Regions from separate parts of the Streptomyces sp. NPDC086835 genome, predicted to be linked through region 1. Evidence: riboswitches for the same ligand, from Rfam matches in the RefSeq annotation. Region 1 holds a riboswitch; each other region holds the start of a gene.

Region 1 (4,185 bases):
CGGGGTGGAGCAGCTCGGTAGCTCGCTGGGCTCATAACCCAGAGGTCGCAGGTTCAAATCCTGTCCCCGCTACTGATGACACCGGCCCGGTGGTCGATCGAGAAGATCGACCACCGGGCCGGTGGCTTTTCCGGCAGCGCACGACCGTCGCCCGGTCGGGCGACCGGAAGTCGTCCTGCGGCGCGTCGGCCTTCAGCCTGAGGGGGGCGCGGTACTGTCCGCAGCCGTCAGCGGACCCGGTAGGACCCGGCAGGAGACCACCTTTGGGCCAGGAGTGGCGAGATCAGGGCGGCGCCAGAAGAGCCCCGTGGTTCGTCCGCGCGTTGCCCATGGCGATGATCGTCGGCGGGGTGGTCTTCGACGTTCTGACCCCGCCCCGGTTCACCGCCGTACCCCTCTATGCCGCAGCCCCGCTCGTCGCGGCGCCTGTCCTGTCATGGATGGCGACCCTGCTCACCGGGATCGCTGCGGTTCTGGCCCTGAGCGTCCTCCACGCCGTCAACAGAAGCTTCTGGCAGATCACGGTCCTCACCGAGACGACCACGGTGGTCACCGTCGTCGTTCTCGCGCTGTTCATCAACACCCTCGTGCGGCGCAGTGGTGAGCGGCTCGCTTCGGCCCGGGTGATCGCGGAGACCGCGCAGCGGGCCGTACTTCCCGCGCCGGCCGACCGGATCGGCGGTCTGCACATCGCCGCCCGGTACGAGGCGGCGCAGGCGGGCGCGTTCATCGGCGGCGACCTCTTCGCGGTGCAGGACACTCCTCATGGCGTGCGCCTTCTTGTCGGCGATGTGCGGGGCAAGGGACTGGGGGCGGTGGGGACCGTGGCCGTGCTCATCGGCGCGTTCCGCGAGGCCGCGGAGCAGGAGCGCTCGCTGGAGGGCGTGGCGCAGCGGCTGGAGCGCGCCCTCAAGCGGGAGGGCACCAGGCGGGAAGGGCTGGACGCCGTGGAGGGGTTCACGACCGCCGTCCTGGGCGAGATCCCGCGGGGCCGCGCCCTGGTGCGGCTGGTGAACCGGGGCCACCCCGAGCCCTTGGTGCTGCACGCCGACGGGGCTCTGGACGTCCTCGCGCCGGCGCAGGCGGCGCTGCCGCTGGGGATGGGTGACCTGGCGGCGTGGCCGGACCGGGCGGAGGAGTACCCGCTGCCCGACGGGGCGACGCTGCTGCTCTACACGGACGGGGTGACGGAGGCGCGGGACGCCCGCGGCGTCTTCTACGACCCGGTGGAACGGCTCGCCGGACGCCTCTTCCCCGGGCCGGCGGAGCTGCTGGACGCGCTGGTCGACGACGTACGCCGGTACACCGGCGGCGGTTCGAGCGACGACATGGCGCTGCTGGCGGTCGGCACGCCGGCGGAAGGGCAGCCGGAACGGCGCAGGACGGTGCCGGTGGTGCCGCCGGAGCCCGGCGGCCGCGGTGGATCCGCGTGACATCACGCGCCTGACCCGGGCGGTGCGCACGCTCCGTAGCCGAAGGAGAGCCGTCCGCATAACATTTGATGCACCATCAGAATCGTGACCGCCTCTGACGTTTGATCAACTCGCCCGGTTCCGGCCGATTCTGTCCCGGAAAGTCCCGGGTGAAGCCGTTAATGATCACCCGGAACAGCTTGGAATCCGGCCCCGCCGTCTATTAACGTTCGATAACGCAGTGCGGTCGTCCCAGCCGTCGCAGAGGCGGCGCCGTGCGCACGTGCCGAATCCCGCAAGGGAACCGGGGAACCACTAATTGGGGTGAATCGGTCACCCTTTGCCGCTCAGTTTGCGGTCGAGGGCGCCCGTAGGAGACCTTCCTGCTCCGAACCCGTCAGCTAACCCGGTAGGCGAGAAGGAAGGAAAGGAGTACGCCTTCGTGGCGTCCAACATGCCTGCCCCCGAGGCCCGCTTCGCGTCCGAACGTTTCAGTGCCGACGCCCCCGAGCGGACCTGGGAGGAATGGAACCCCACAGAGGACTCCGTCCGCCCCGTGCGCGGCCGGCACCGTGTCATCAAGCAGCGCGGCGGAATCGCCCGCAGCTCCACGGTGCTCGGAGTCGGCGTCATCGCCGCGGTCGGCGCGGGTGGCATAGCCACCGCGCAGGACAAGCCGGCAGTTTCCATCTCCCTTCCCGATTCCATCGCGGACAACCTTCCCGACGCCAAGTCCCTTCCTGGCGTGGGATCCCTGATCTCCGACTCGGACGACTCCGACGGCGACGTGCACGCCGCGCCGCTCACCTCCGCGACCACGGTCGCCGACGGCGGCGCCGGCCAGAGCCAGGCCGCCGGCTCCGGCGAGGCCCTGCGCGCCCGGATCCTCCAGCAGGCCGAGCAGCAGCAGGCAGAAGCCGACGCCGAGGCGAAGGCGGCCGCGGAGGCGCTCGCCGCCGAGCAGGCGGCGGCCGCCGCCGAGAAGCAGCAGAGCGCGGCAGAGGCCAAGGCCGCCGAGGAGAAGCGGAAGGCGGAGGAGGCCGCGCGGGCGGCTGCGGAGGCGGCGCGTCTCGCCGAACTCGCCCGCAGTTTCTCCCTTCCCACCTCCTCCTACACGATCACCTCCACCTACGGTGAGTCCGGCGCCATGTGGTCCTCCGGCCAGCACACCGGCCTGGACTTCGCGGCACCGACCGGGACCCCGGTCAAGGCGGTGCACGGCGGCACGGTCAAGTCCGCGGGCTGGTCCGGCTCCTACGGCTACCGCATCGTCCTCGAGCTCGAGGACGGTACCGAGGTCCTGTACGCCCACCTCTCCTCGATGACGGCGAGCGCGGGGCAGCAGGTGTCCACCGGCGAGACGATCGGGCGCGTCGGCGCGACCGGCAATGTCACCGGTCCGCACCTGCACCTCGAGGTGCACACCGCCGGCGGCGCGGGCATCGACCCGATGGCGTGGCTGCGCAGCAAGGGCCTCACGATCTGATCCCTGCCCGGTACGGGTCACAGTCCTCCCGTACCGGGCACATCCATGTCTCCGGCAGCCCCGGCGCACACCCCCCGACGCCAGGGCTGCCGGAATAGCCGGTACGGGCCCGGCCGTTGATCACCTCATGACCTCTCTGCGCACCCTCGGTTCCTCCGACCTGACCGTCTTCCCGCTCGCTCTCGGCGGCAACGTCTTCGGCTGGACGGCCGACGAGGCGCGGACCTTCGCGGTCCTCGACGCGTACACCGCGGCGGGCGGCAACTTCGTCGACACCGCCGACAGCTACTCCTCGTGGGCCCCCGGGAACGAGGGCGGCGAGTCGGAGACCCTCATCGGCAAGTGGCTCGCGGCTCGTGGCAACCGCTCCGAAGTCGTCGTCGCCACCAAGGTCGGCGCCCACCCCCGCCACAAGGGCCTCTCCGCCACCACGATCAAGGCCGCCGCGGAGGAGTCGCTCATGCGGCTGGGCACCGACCACATCGACCTCTACTACACCCACTTCGACGACCCGTCCGTGCCTGTCGAGGAGATCATCACCGCCCTCGACCAGCTGGTGAAGGACGGCAAGGTCCGTGCGATCGCCGCCTCCAACATCAGTGCCGAACGGCTCCAGGCGTCCCTGGCCTTCTCCGAGCGGGAGGGCCTCGCCCGGTACGTGGCGCTTCAGCCTCACTACAACCTGGTCTCACGCCACACCTACGAAGGCGAACTGCAGGACACCGCCGCCCGCGCCGGCCTCGCCGCCGTTCCCTACTACGCGCTCGCGTCCGGCTTCCTCACCGGCAAGTACCGGCCCGGCACCACGGTGGACAGCGCCAGGGCCCAGGGAGCGTCCAAGCACCTCGAGTCGCAGCGGGGGCTGAAGGTCCTCGACGTGCTCGACCGGATCGCGCAGGCCCGTGGCGCGGAGATCGCGACCGTCGCACTGGCGTGGCTGGCCGCCCAGCCGACCGTGGCCGCGCCGATCGCGTCGGCCCGTACGGTCGAGCAGGTGCCGGCCCTGGTGGCGGCAGCGGATCTGGCCCTGACGGACGGCGAGCTTGCCGAGCTGACCGCCGCGTCCGCCTGAGCTCACCCCGGCGCGGACTCAGTAGCGGTAGGGGTTGTAGCCGCTGTAGTCGCGGTGCGGCGGCAGCAGCGGCATCCGGGCGGTGGCCTGTGCGGCGTACGCCAGCGAAGGCCCGGCCACCGCCCTGCGCTGCCACAGATGGTGCAGCAGCTCCTGTTCGCGCTCCACGAAGTCCGGCCCCGCCGCGCCCCGATGGGCCCGGTGGCGCAGGAAGG
Region 2 (4,185 bases), on a different contig from region 1:
CGCGCCGACGAACTCTGCCGCTACGCGGTGCTGTTCGGCGATCCGCAGCTGGCGCTCACCGCCGTCCAGCGGGTGCTCGACGTCACCGCGGAGGAGGTGCAGGCGATCGCCAAGGCCCGGCTGCACCCGGAGAACAGGGCGGTGCTGGTCTACGAACCGGTCGCCGAAGAAGAGACCGAAGCGGCCGACGGACACGAGCAGGAGGGGACGGACCAGTGAGCGACGCTGCCGTGACCATGGACTTCCACCCGCAGCCGACCCCGGGCACCGCCCGGCCCTGGGCCTTCCCGGCCCCCGACCGCGGCACGCTGGACAACGGCCTGACGGTGCTGCGCTGCCACCGTCCCGGCCAGCAGGTGGTGGCCGTCGAGATCTCGCTCGACGCCCCGCTGGACGCCGAGCCGGAGGGCCTCGACGGCGTCGCCACCATCATGGCGCGCGCCCTGTCGGAGGGCACCGACAAGCACTCCGCGGAGGAGTTCGCCGCGGAACTGGAGCGTTGCGGCGCCACCTTGGACGCGCACGCCGACCACCCCGGTGTCCGGGTCTCCCTCGAGGTGCCGGTCTCCCGCCTGCACAAGGCGCTCGGGCTGCTCTCCGAGGCGCTGATCGCACCCGCCTTCGAGGCCGGCGAGGTCGAGCGGCTGGTCCGCAACCGCCTCGACGAGATCCCGCACGAGACGGCGAACCCGGGCCGCCGGGCGGCCAAGCAGCTCTCCAAGGAGCTCTTCCCGGCCTCGCTGCGCGTCTCCCGGCCGCGCCAGGGCACGGAGGAGACCGTCGCGCGGATCGACGCGGCCGCCGTACGCGCCTTCTACGAGGCGCATGTACGCCCCGCCACCGCCACCGCGGTGATCGTCGGCGACCTCACCGACGTCGACCTGGACGGCGTCCTCGGCGACTCGCTCGGGGCGTGGACGGGCGACAAGGCGGAGCCGCGTCCGGTGCCCGCGATCACCGCCGACGACACCGGCCGGGTGGTCATCGTCGACCGTCCCGGCGCCGTGCAGACGCAGCTGCTCATCGGCCGCGTCGGCGGCGACCGCCACGACCGGGTCTGGCCCGCCCAGGTGCTCGGCACGTACTGCCTCGGCGGAACGCTGACCTCCCGCCTCGACCGGGTGCTGCGTGAGGAGAAGGGCTACACCTACGGTGTGCGCGCCTTCGGCCAGGTGCTGCGCTCCGCTCCGGACGGCTCCGGCGCCTCGATGCTCGCCATCAGCGGCTCCGTGGACACGCCCAACACCGGTCCGGCGCTGGAGGACCTGTGGAAGGTGCTCCGCACGCTCGCCGCCGAGGGGCTCACGGACGCCGAGCGTGACGTCGCCGTGCAGAACCTGGTGGGCGTCGCCCCGCTGAAGTACGAGACGGCGGCGTCCGTCGCGGCCACGCTGGCCGACCAGGTCGAGCAGCACCTCCCGGACGACTACCAGGCACAGATGTACGTCCGCCTGGCGGAGACGGGCACGGTGGAGGCGACCGCGGCGGTCGTGGGCGCCTTCCCGGTCGACCGGTTGGTGACGGTGCTCGTCGGCGACGCGTCGCAGATCGAGGAGCCGGTGAAGGCGCTCGGTATCGGTGAAGTGAGGGTTGTCACGGGCTGATCGGGAGCCGCCCGCCGAAGACAACTCAAGAGAACGCGCATTGCGCGCGAACAGGACCCTGGCTTCGAATCGTTTGCCGGGGTTCTGTTCGTTGTCCGATTTGCAGGGTTGAGTGCGTGTCTGCCCTGTGGCATGCGCTACAAAACGGGCTCTCTGTTTGGTGATTGACGAAACGGTTGCCTAGCGTCGGTCCGGCTGTCCGCTTGGAGATCGTCGCGCCCGCGGCATCGGGCAGCCATCGCCGAGTCCCCGTCAGGCGCGAGCCTGGGGAGCCGGGGACCCACGCAGTCCCTGGGGTGAATCGGCCCTCCTTCGCCCGTGCGGAGGGGGCCGTAGGAGACCTTCCTGCTCCGAACCCGTCAGCTAACCCGGTAGGCGAGAAGGAAGGAAAGGACCAGCCTCTTCATGGCGTTCACCCGTGCCACCGGGAAGCATCGTGCCCCGAGCCGCCTGACGCGCAGGAGCGCGAACCTGGCAGGCGTCGCCGCCCTCGCCACCACCGGCGTCATCGGAACCCTCGCCTCCCCGGCGCTCGCCGCCGACACCGAGGCCGCGTCCGTCGAGGACACCGGCCTCACCCAGATCGTCTCCATGGGGTCGCTCGCCGACGAGATAGCCGACCAGGCCGCCGCCCAGGAGAGGGAGGCCCAGGAGGCCGCCGCCAAGGCCAGGGCGCAGGCGAAGGCCGAGGCCGAGGCGAAGGCGGAAGCCAGGCGCAAGGCCGAGGCGCGTGCCAAGGAGGCCCGCGAGGCCAAGGAGCGCGCCGCCCGTGAGGCCGAGCGCAAGCGGCTGAACTCCTTCCAGCTCCCGATCGCCGGTTCGTACGTGACCACCGGCTACAAGACCGGCGGCGCCCTGTGGTCCTCCGGCAGCCACTCCGGTGTCGACTTCCGCGCCGCCTCCGGCAGTTCCGTCGTGTCCGTCGGCTCCGGCACCGTCGTCGAGGCAGGCTGGGGCGGCGCGTACGGCAACAACGTCGTCATCCGGATGAACGACGGCACGTACACCCAGTACGGCCACCTGTCGTCCATCAGCGTCTCCGTCGGCCAGCAGGTCACCCCCGGCCAGCAGATCGGACTGGCCGGCTCGACCGGCAACTCGACCGGCCCGCACCTGCACTTCGAGGCCCGGACCACAGCCGAGTACGGCTCCGACATCGACCCGGTCGCCTACCTGCGCTCGCACGGCGTCAACGTCTGACCCTCGACGCACCCCGCGTACCGCGTCTCCTGTCCGAAGGCCCCCGGCTTCCCGCCGGGGGCCTTCGGTGCATTCCATGGCGTTTCGGCCATTGAGTGATTGCCGTCTCCGTCAAGAGAGTTCCATCGTTTTCCTCCTGGCGTCGGAAAATCGAGTTCATTGCAATAGAGTCACGGGAACACGCGTCAATCGGCTGCGTTTCGCTCGGATCAATGCGGAGGTTCGGTCATGCGTATTCCCGCGCACTCGGTATGCACGGCGATCCGCGACGACATCGTCTCCGGGGTCTACGAGCGCGGCAGCCGGCTCACGGAGGAGCAACTGGCCCGTCGCTACGGGGTCTCCCGCGTCCCGGTGCGCGAGGCGCTGCGCACCCTGGAGTCGGAGGGCTTCGTCGTGACCCGCCGGCACGCCGGCGCCTGCGTGGCGGAGCCGACGGAGCAGGAGGCCGCCGACCTCCTGGAGATCCGCATGCTGCTGGAGCCGCTGGGCGCGGCGCGCGCCGCGCAGCGCCGCACGGAAGCGCATCTGCGGGTGCTGCGCGGCCTGGTGAGACTCGGTCAGGAGCGGGCCCGCCGGGGGCAGGGCGAGGACTTGCGCTCACTCGGCTCCTGGTTCCACGAGACACTCGCCCAGTCCTGCGGCAGCCCCGGACTGACCGCGCTGCTGACCCAGCTGCGGCACAAGATCGCTTGGATGTACTCGGTGGAGCAGCCTCTCGCACCGGTCGAGTCATGGGCGGAGCACGGTGCGATCGTCGACGCCGTGGCGCGCGGTGACGCGGAGCGTGCGCGGGCGCTGACGGCCGCGCACGCCGAACGCGCCGCCGCCGCGCACCGGTTGCGCCGTACCGTGCGGGTGAGGACTTCGCAACATGCCGTAAACACCACGAGCGGCCGGAATTAACAGAGGGCGTATACAAAAGAAGGCGTGATGGGGTCGGCCTTTCTCTGTTCTTCTTTTCCGTCCGGGCCCGGAACGCGGAATGTGGAATGCGGCCCTGGAATGCGAAAGCCGCGGTGCTCCGGACCCGGAACACCGCGGCTTTTCTGTGAATGGTGACGGGCGACAGGGCCCGCCGGGCTCAGACGGTCTCGGGAAGCTCTTCGAGCCCCTCGGCCACCAGCTTGGCCAGGCGGTCGAGTGCCGCCTCCGCGCCGTCCGCGTCGGAGGCGAGGACGATCTCCTCGCCGCCCTGGGCGCCCAGGCCGAGCACGGCGAGCATCGAGGCCGCGTTGACCGGCTTGCCGTCGGCCTTGGCGATCGTCACAGGGACGCCGGCAGCCGTCGCGGCACGGACGAAGATGGACGCGGGGCGGGCGTGAAGGCCCTCGGCCCAGCCGACATTGACGCGGCGCTCAGCCATGGTGTTGCCCTTCAA
Region 3 (4,185 bases), on a different contig from region 1:
GGGTGTGGTAGACCTCGGTGCCCCAGCGAAGAGCCTCGGAGAAGGACTCCGCGCCGATCGGCGCGATCATGAACTCCTGGATGTCCACGTTGGAGTCGGCGTGCGAACCGCCGTTCAGGATGTTCATCATCGGAACGGGCAGCAGGTGCGCGTTCGGACCGCCCAGGTAGCGGAAGAGCGGCAGGTCCGAGGCCTCGGAGGCGGCGTGCGCCACGGCGAGGGAGACGCCGAGGATGGCGTTGGCGCCGAGGGAGGACTTGTCCGGGGTGGCGTCCAGGTCGAACATCGCCTGGTCGATCAGCCGCTGCTCGGTGGCGTCGTAACCGACGAGCTCCGGGCCGATCTGCTCGATGACGGCGAGGACGGCCTTCTCGACACCCTTGCCCTGGTAGCGGTTCTGGTCACCGTCGCGAAGCTCGAGAGCCTCGAACGCACCGGTGGAGGCGCCGGACGGAACTGCAGCACGACCCGTGCTGCCGTCGTCGAGGCCAACCTCGACCTCGACCGTGGGGTTACCTCGGGAGTCCAGGATTTCCCGGGCTACGACGACGTCGATGGACGGCACGAGCATCTCCTTCTGGGATGTGACGCGAGAAAAAGTGCAGAGGTCTGCTTGGCCTTGCGGCAAGAGCCTAACCGCCTCGGGGGCAAAGGCCGGCCGATGCCCGCCCCCTGGGACGAAAAAGGGCATCAAGACCCTTGAGGCCGGACAAACAGGGCGGTATCTACCTGCGAGTAACCGGCATTCGGGTCCCGACCCCTCGACGGACCGAACCCCGGCCCGGCGCGTACGGGGGAAGGTGCGCCGGACCGGGGTGCTCGGGTCCCGTTCGAAAGACGGGTGGCCTCCCACGACCGCCGGACCGTGGGAGGGGGAGGGTCAGCTCAGATGGAGCTGCTGACCCGGGTGGATCACGTCGGCGTCCTCGACGATGTCCTTGTTCAGCTCGAAGAGCTTCTCCCAGCCGCCCTTGACCTTCTCGGCCTCGGCGATCTTGCTCAGGGTGTCGCCGGCCTTGACCTTGTACTCGCCGTCGCCCTTCTTGAAGGCCTTGGCCTCGGGAGCGGCGGCGGGCTTCTCGGCCTTCTTGGCCGGGGCCTCGGCGCGCTCGGAGCGCGTGGTGGGGGCCTCGGCGCGCTCCTGGGCCGGCTGCGTGGGCTCGGCCTCGGCGGAGCCGCCGTCGTAGGAGGCGCTGGACAGGCCGACGCCGCAGCTCGGCCAGGCACCCTTGCCCTGGCCGGCCAGGACCTTCTCGGCTATCTCGATCTGCTGGGACTTGGACGCCTGGTCGGCGGTCGCGGCGTACGCGGTGCCGCCGTACGCGGCCCAGGTGGAGGCGGAGAACTGCAGGCCGCCGTAGTAGCCGTTGCCGGTGTTGATGGACCAGTTGCCGCCGGACTCGCACTGGGCGACTGCGTCCCACTCGGAAGCGGTGGCGGCGGAGGCGGTGCCCGCGCCGAGCAGCGGGGCGGCGACGGCCGCACCGGTGATGCCGACGAAGGCGGCGATACGGGTCGCCCTGGAAGCGCGGCGGTGCTTGGCGTTGCCGGAAGAACGCAGCATGGAGCTATCTCCTCACCGACGCCTGCGAGGTGAGCTGTCGGGTTCGGGCCTGTGAGTTGCCCGGCCGCACGTCACTGACGCGCGGACTTCACCCCCAGCCGGCTCCGTCCGCCGGTCTCACGGTCCGGCCGACCTCGACGTACGGTCGGCCTCTCGCGATCTCGACTCACGGGCCCGGCACTTACCTGGGTCCCCCGCTCCTGCCTTCGGCGCTCTGAGCGACGACTGTTCCCCCCGACCGACGGCAGGATTCGGCGTATCGGTCGACGGTGCCCGCGATGGCGAACGGTTCCGACGGTAGACACACGACTCCCCGATGTTCAAAGTCGAACATCGGGGAGAAATCGCCCGAACCGGCCGCCTGCACGTGTCCGTTTTCGCAGGTGAGGGGCGGAGTGGGCGAATTAGCGGGGACTTTGCTCCAGTTGCAGCAAAGAGACCCTTGTCTCACTCGCACACAACGGACATAAGCCCGCGAAAGCCTACGCGAACTAGCCCCGGTTCAGGCCCAGATCGAGGCTCTGACCGGGCAGGATGAGGTCCGGGTCGGCCCCGACGGTCTCCTCGTTCGCCTCGTAGAGCGCCGGCCACCCGCCGGGCACGTCCTTCTCGGCGGCGATGTCGCACAGACTGTCGCCGGGCTGAACGGTGTAGGTGCCAGGGCCGGTTGCCTCGTCGACCCCGTTACGGCCTGAACTGTCACCGCGTGAGGCATGACGGCCGCTTTCGCGACCCTCTTCCGTATTGCCCGTTTCCGCCTCGTCGTCGGCGGGGGCGCCGCGGTGCTTGCCGCCGCCGCTCGTCGCATCGTCGGAGGGAGCCGCACCCGCGGCTCCGTCGGCCGCGTCGGGAGCGGTGGTGGCCTCGTCCGTGGGGTCCGGTGCGCCGTCGGCCTCACGGGTCGGCTCTGAGGTGTCAGCGCCGTCCGACGCTCCGGTCCTGCCCGAACCGCCGGAAGAGTCCTCCAGGGTTTCGCTGTCCCTGGGGTCGGTCGGCGCGTCCTCGCCGGAGGCGTCCTCGGACGGCTCGGCGGCCGGCGCTTCGCTCTGCTGCGGCAGCGGCAGGATGCCGGGGTCGACGCCGGTGTCCGTGCCGTCGTCGACGAGCCCCGCGAGCGGACCACAGGCGGGCCACGCCTGCGGCCCCTCGGCGGCGAGCACCTTCTCGGCGACCGCTATCTGCTGCGAACGGCTGGCGAGGTCGGCGCTCGGCGCGTACGCGGTGCCGCCGTACGCGGCCCAGGTCTCCTCCGAGAACTGGAGTCCGCCGTAGAAGCCGTTACCGAAGTCGGCACTCCAGGCGCCGCCGCTCTCGCACTCCGCGACACGGTCCCACGTGCTCGCGTCCGCGGCGGAGGCCGAGCCCGCGCCGAGCAGCGGAATGGCGATGGCCGAACCGGTCACGCCTGCCGCGACGATGAGGGCCGGAGCCTGGCGGGGTCGGCGGTGTCGTCCGTTCCCGGAGAGCATGCGGTTGCCTTTCGCGTGACAGCTGGGAAGCCTGCGGCCTGCTGTTGCATGCCGAGTCGACGGTGAACGTAGCCGTATTCGAACGCGAGTCACAAGTCGATGCAGCGGAGATCACGTGAAAGTCACAGAATTGACGGAACGTCAGTTTGTTTGCGGCGTGAACTCAACGGGCAGAGTGCGCAATCCACGCATGATGAGTCCCCCACGCCACCGCAAATCGGCCGGATCTCCCGCAAGCCGCAAGTCAGGCATTCTGCGGAGCAGCGTGCCGAGCGCGGTCTGCCCCTCGAGCCGGGCGAGCGGCGCGCCGAGGCAGTAATGGATGCCGTGCCCGTACCCCAGATGCTGGTTGTCACGCCGGGACAGGTCGAGCGTGTCCGGCGCGTCGAAGCGTTCGGGGTCGCGGTCGGCGGCCGCGAGCACGACGAGTACGGGGTCGCCGGCCGCGATCCGCTGCCCGCCGACGGTGAGCGGTTCGGTGGCGAACCGCCATGTCGCGAGCTCCACCGGCCCGTCGTAGCGCAGCAGTTCCTCGACCCCGGTGGCCAGCAGTTCGCTCTCGCCCGCGGCGAGCGAGGCCTGGAGGCGCTCACGCTGGCCGGGGTTGCGCAGCAGGGCGTACACACCGTTGCCGATGAGGTTCACGGTGGTCTCGAAGCCGGCGAAGAGCAGGATGAAGGCCATCGCCGCGGCCTCGTTCTCGGTGAGGTGCTCGCCGTGGTCGGACGCCTTGATGAGCCCGGAGATGAGGTCGTCCCCCGGCTCCTCGCGCTTACGGTGGATCAACTCCGCGAGGTATCCGCGCATCTTCTTCACCGAGCGGGCGACGCCGCCGCGCGGACCGCCCCCGTGGCGGATCATCATCCCCGCCCAGTCACGGAAGTCGTCCTGGTCCTCGCGCGGGACGCCGAGCATGTCGCAGATGGCGTAGATGGGCAGAGGGAAGGCGAACTCGTGGATCAGGTCCGCCTCCCCCTTCTGAGCGAAGGAGTCGATGAGCCGGTCCGTCAGCTCCTGCACCCGCGGCGCGAACTCGGCCACACGGCGCGGTGTGAACGCCTTGGAGACCAGCCGGCGCAGCCGGGTGTGGTCCGGCGGGTCGATGTTCAGCAGATGCGTCATCAGCTCCGCCTTGCGCTCGCCCGGGATGCC

The links. Region 1 has a riboswitch for cyclic di-AMP ahead of ACIPJI_RS27970 (M23 family metallopeptidase). Riboswitches for the same ligand answer to the same signal wherever they lie in the genome.
Positions count from the first base shown of each region.
Region 2: linked by a shared signal. The riboswitch ahead of ACIPJI_RS26020 (M23 family metallopeptidase) and the one ahead of ACIPJI_RS27970 (M23 family metallopeptidase) in region 1 are both predicted to bind cyclic di-AMP.
Region 3: linked by a shared signal. The riboswitch ahead of ACIPJI_RS17405 (transglycosylase family protein) and the one ahead of ACIPJI_RS27970 (M23 family metallopeptidase) in region 1 are both predicted to bind cyclic di-AMP.

Region 1 covers NZ_JBIVAU010000010.1:17,156-21,340, reverse strand. The annotation lists tRNA gene ACIPJI_RS27980 (tRNA-Met) at 1-72, shown strand, start outside; gene ACIPJI_RS27975 (PP2C family protein-serine/threonine phosphatase) at 330-1,433, shown strand; cyclic di-AMP (ydaO/yuaA leader) riboswitch at 1,687-1,843, shown strand; gene ACIPJI_RS27970 (M23 family metallopeptidase) at 1,855-2,898, shown strand; gene ACIPJI_RS27965 (aldo/keto reductase) at 3,026-3,970, shown strand; gene ACIPJI_RS27960 (PrsW family intramembrane metalloprotease) at 3,989-4,185, opposite strand, start outside.
Region 2 covers NZ_JBIVAU010000008.1:417,362-421,546, reverse strand. The annotation lists gene ACIPJI_RS26030 (pitrilysin family protein) at 1-219, shown strand, start outside; gene ACIPJI_RS26025 (M16 family metallopeptidase) at 216-1,604, shown strand; cyclic di-AMP (ydaO/yuaA leader) riboswitch at 1,834-1,996, shown strand; gene ACIPJI_RS26020 (M23 family metallopeptidase) at 2,010-2,804, shown strand; gene ACIPJI_RS26015 (GntR family transcriptional regulator) at 3,033-3,710, shown strand; gene ACIPJI_RS26010 (HPr family phosphocarrier protein) at 3,889-4,170, opposite strand.
Region 3 covers NZ_JBIVAU010000004.1:506,407-510,591, reverse strand. The annotation lists gene eno (phosphopyruvate hydratase) at 1-571, opposite strand, end outside; gene ACIPJI_RS17405 (transglycosylase family protein) at 881-1,564, opposite strand; cyclic di-AMP (ydaO/yuaA leader) riboswitch at 1,569-1,704, opposite strand; gene ACIPJI_RS17400 (transglycosylase family protein) at 2,056-3,033, opposite strand; gene ACIPJI_RS17395 (cytochrome P450) at 3,175-4,185, opposite strand, start outside.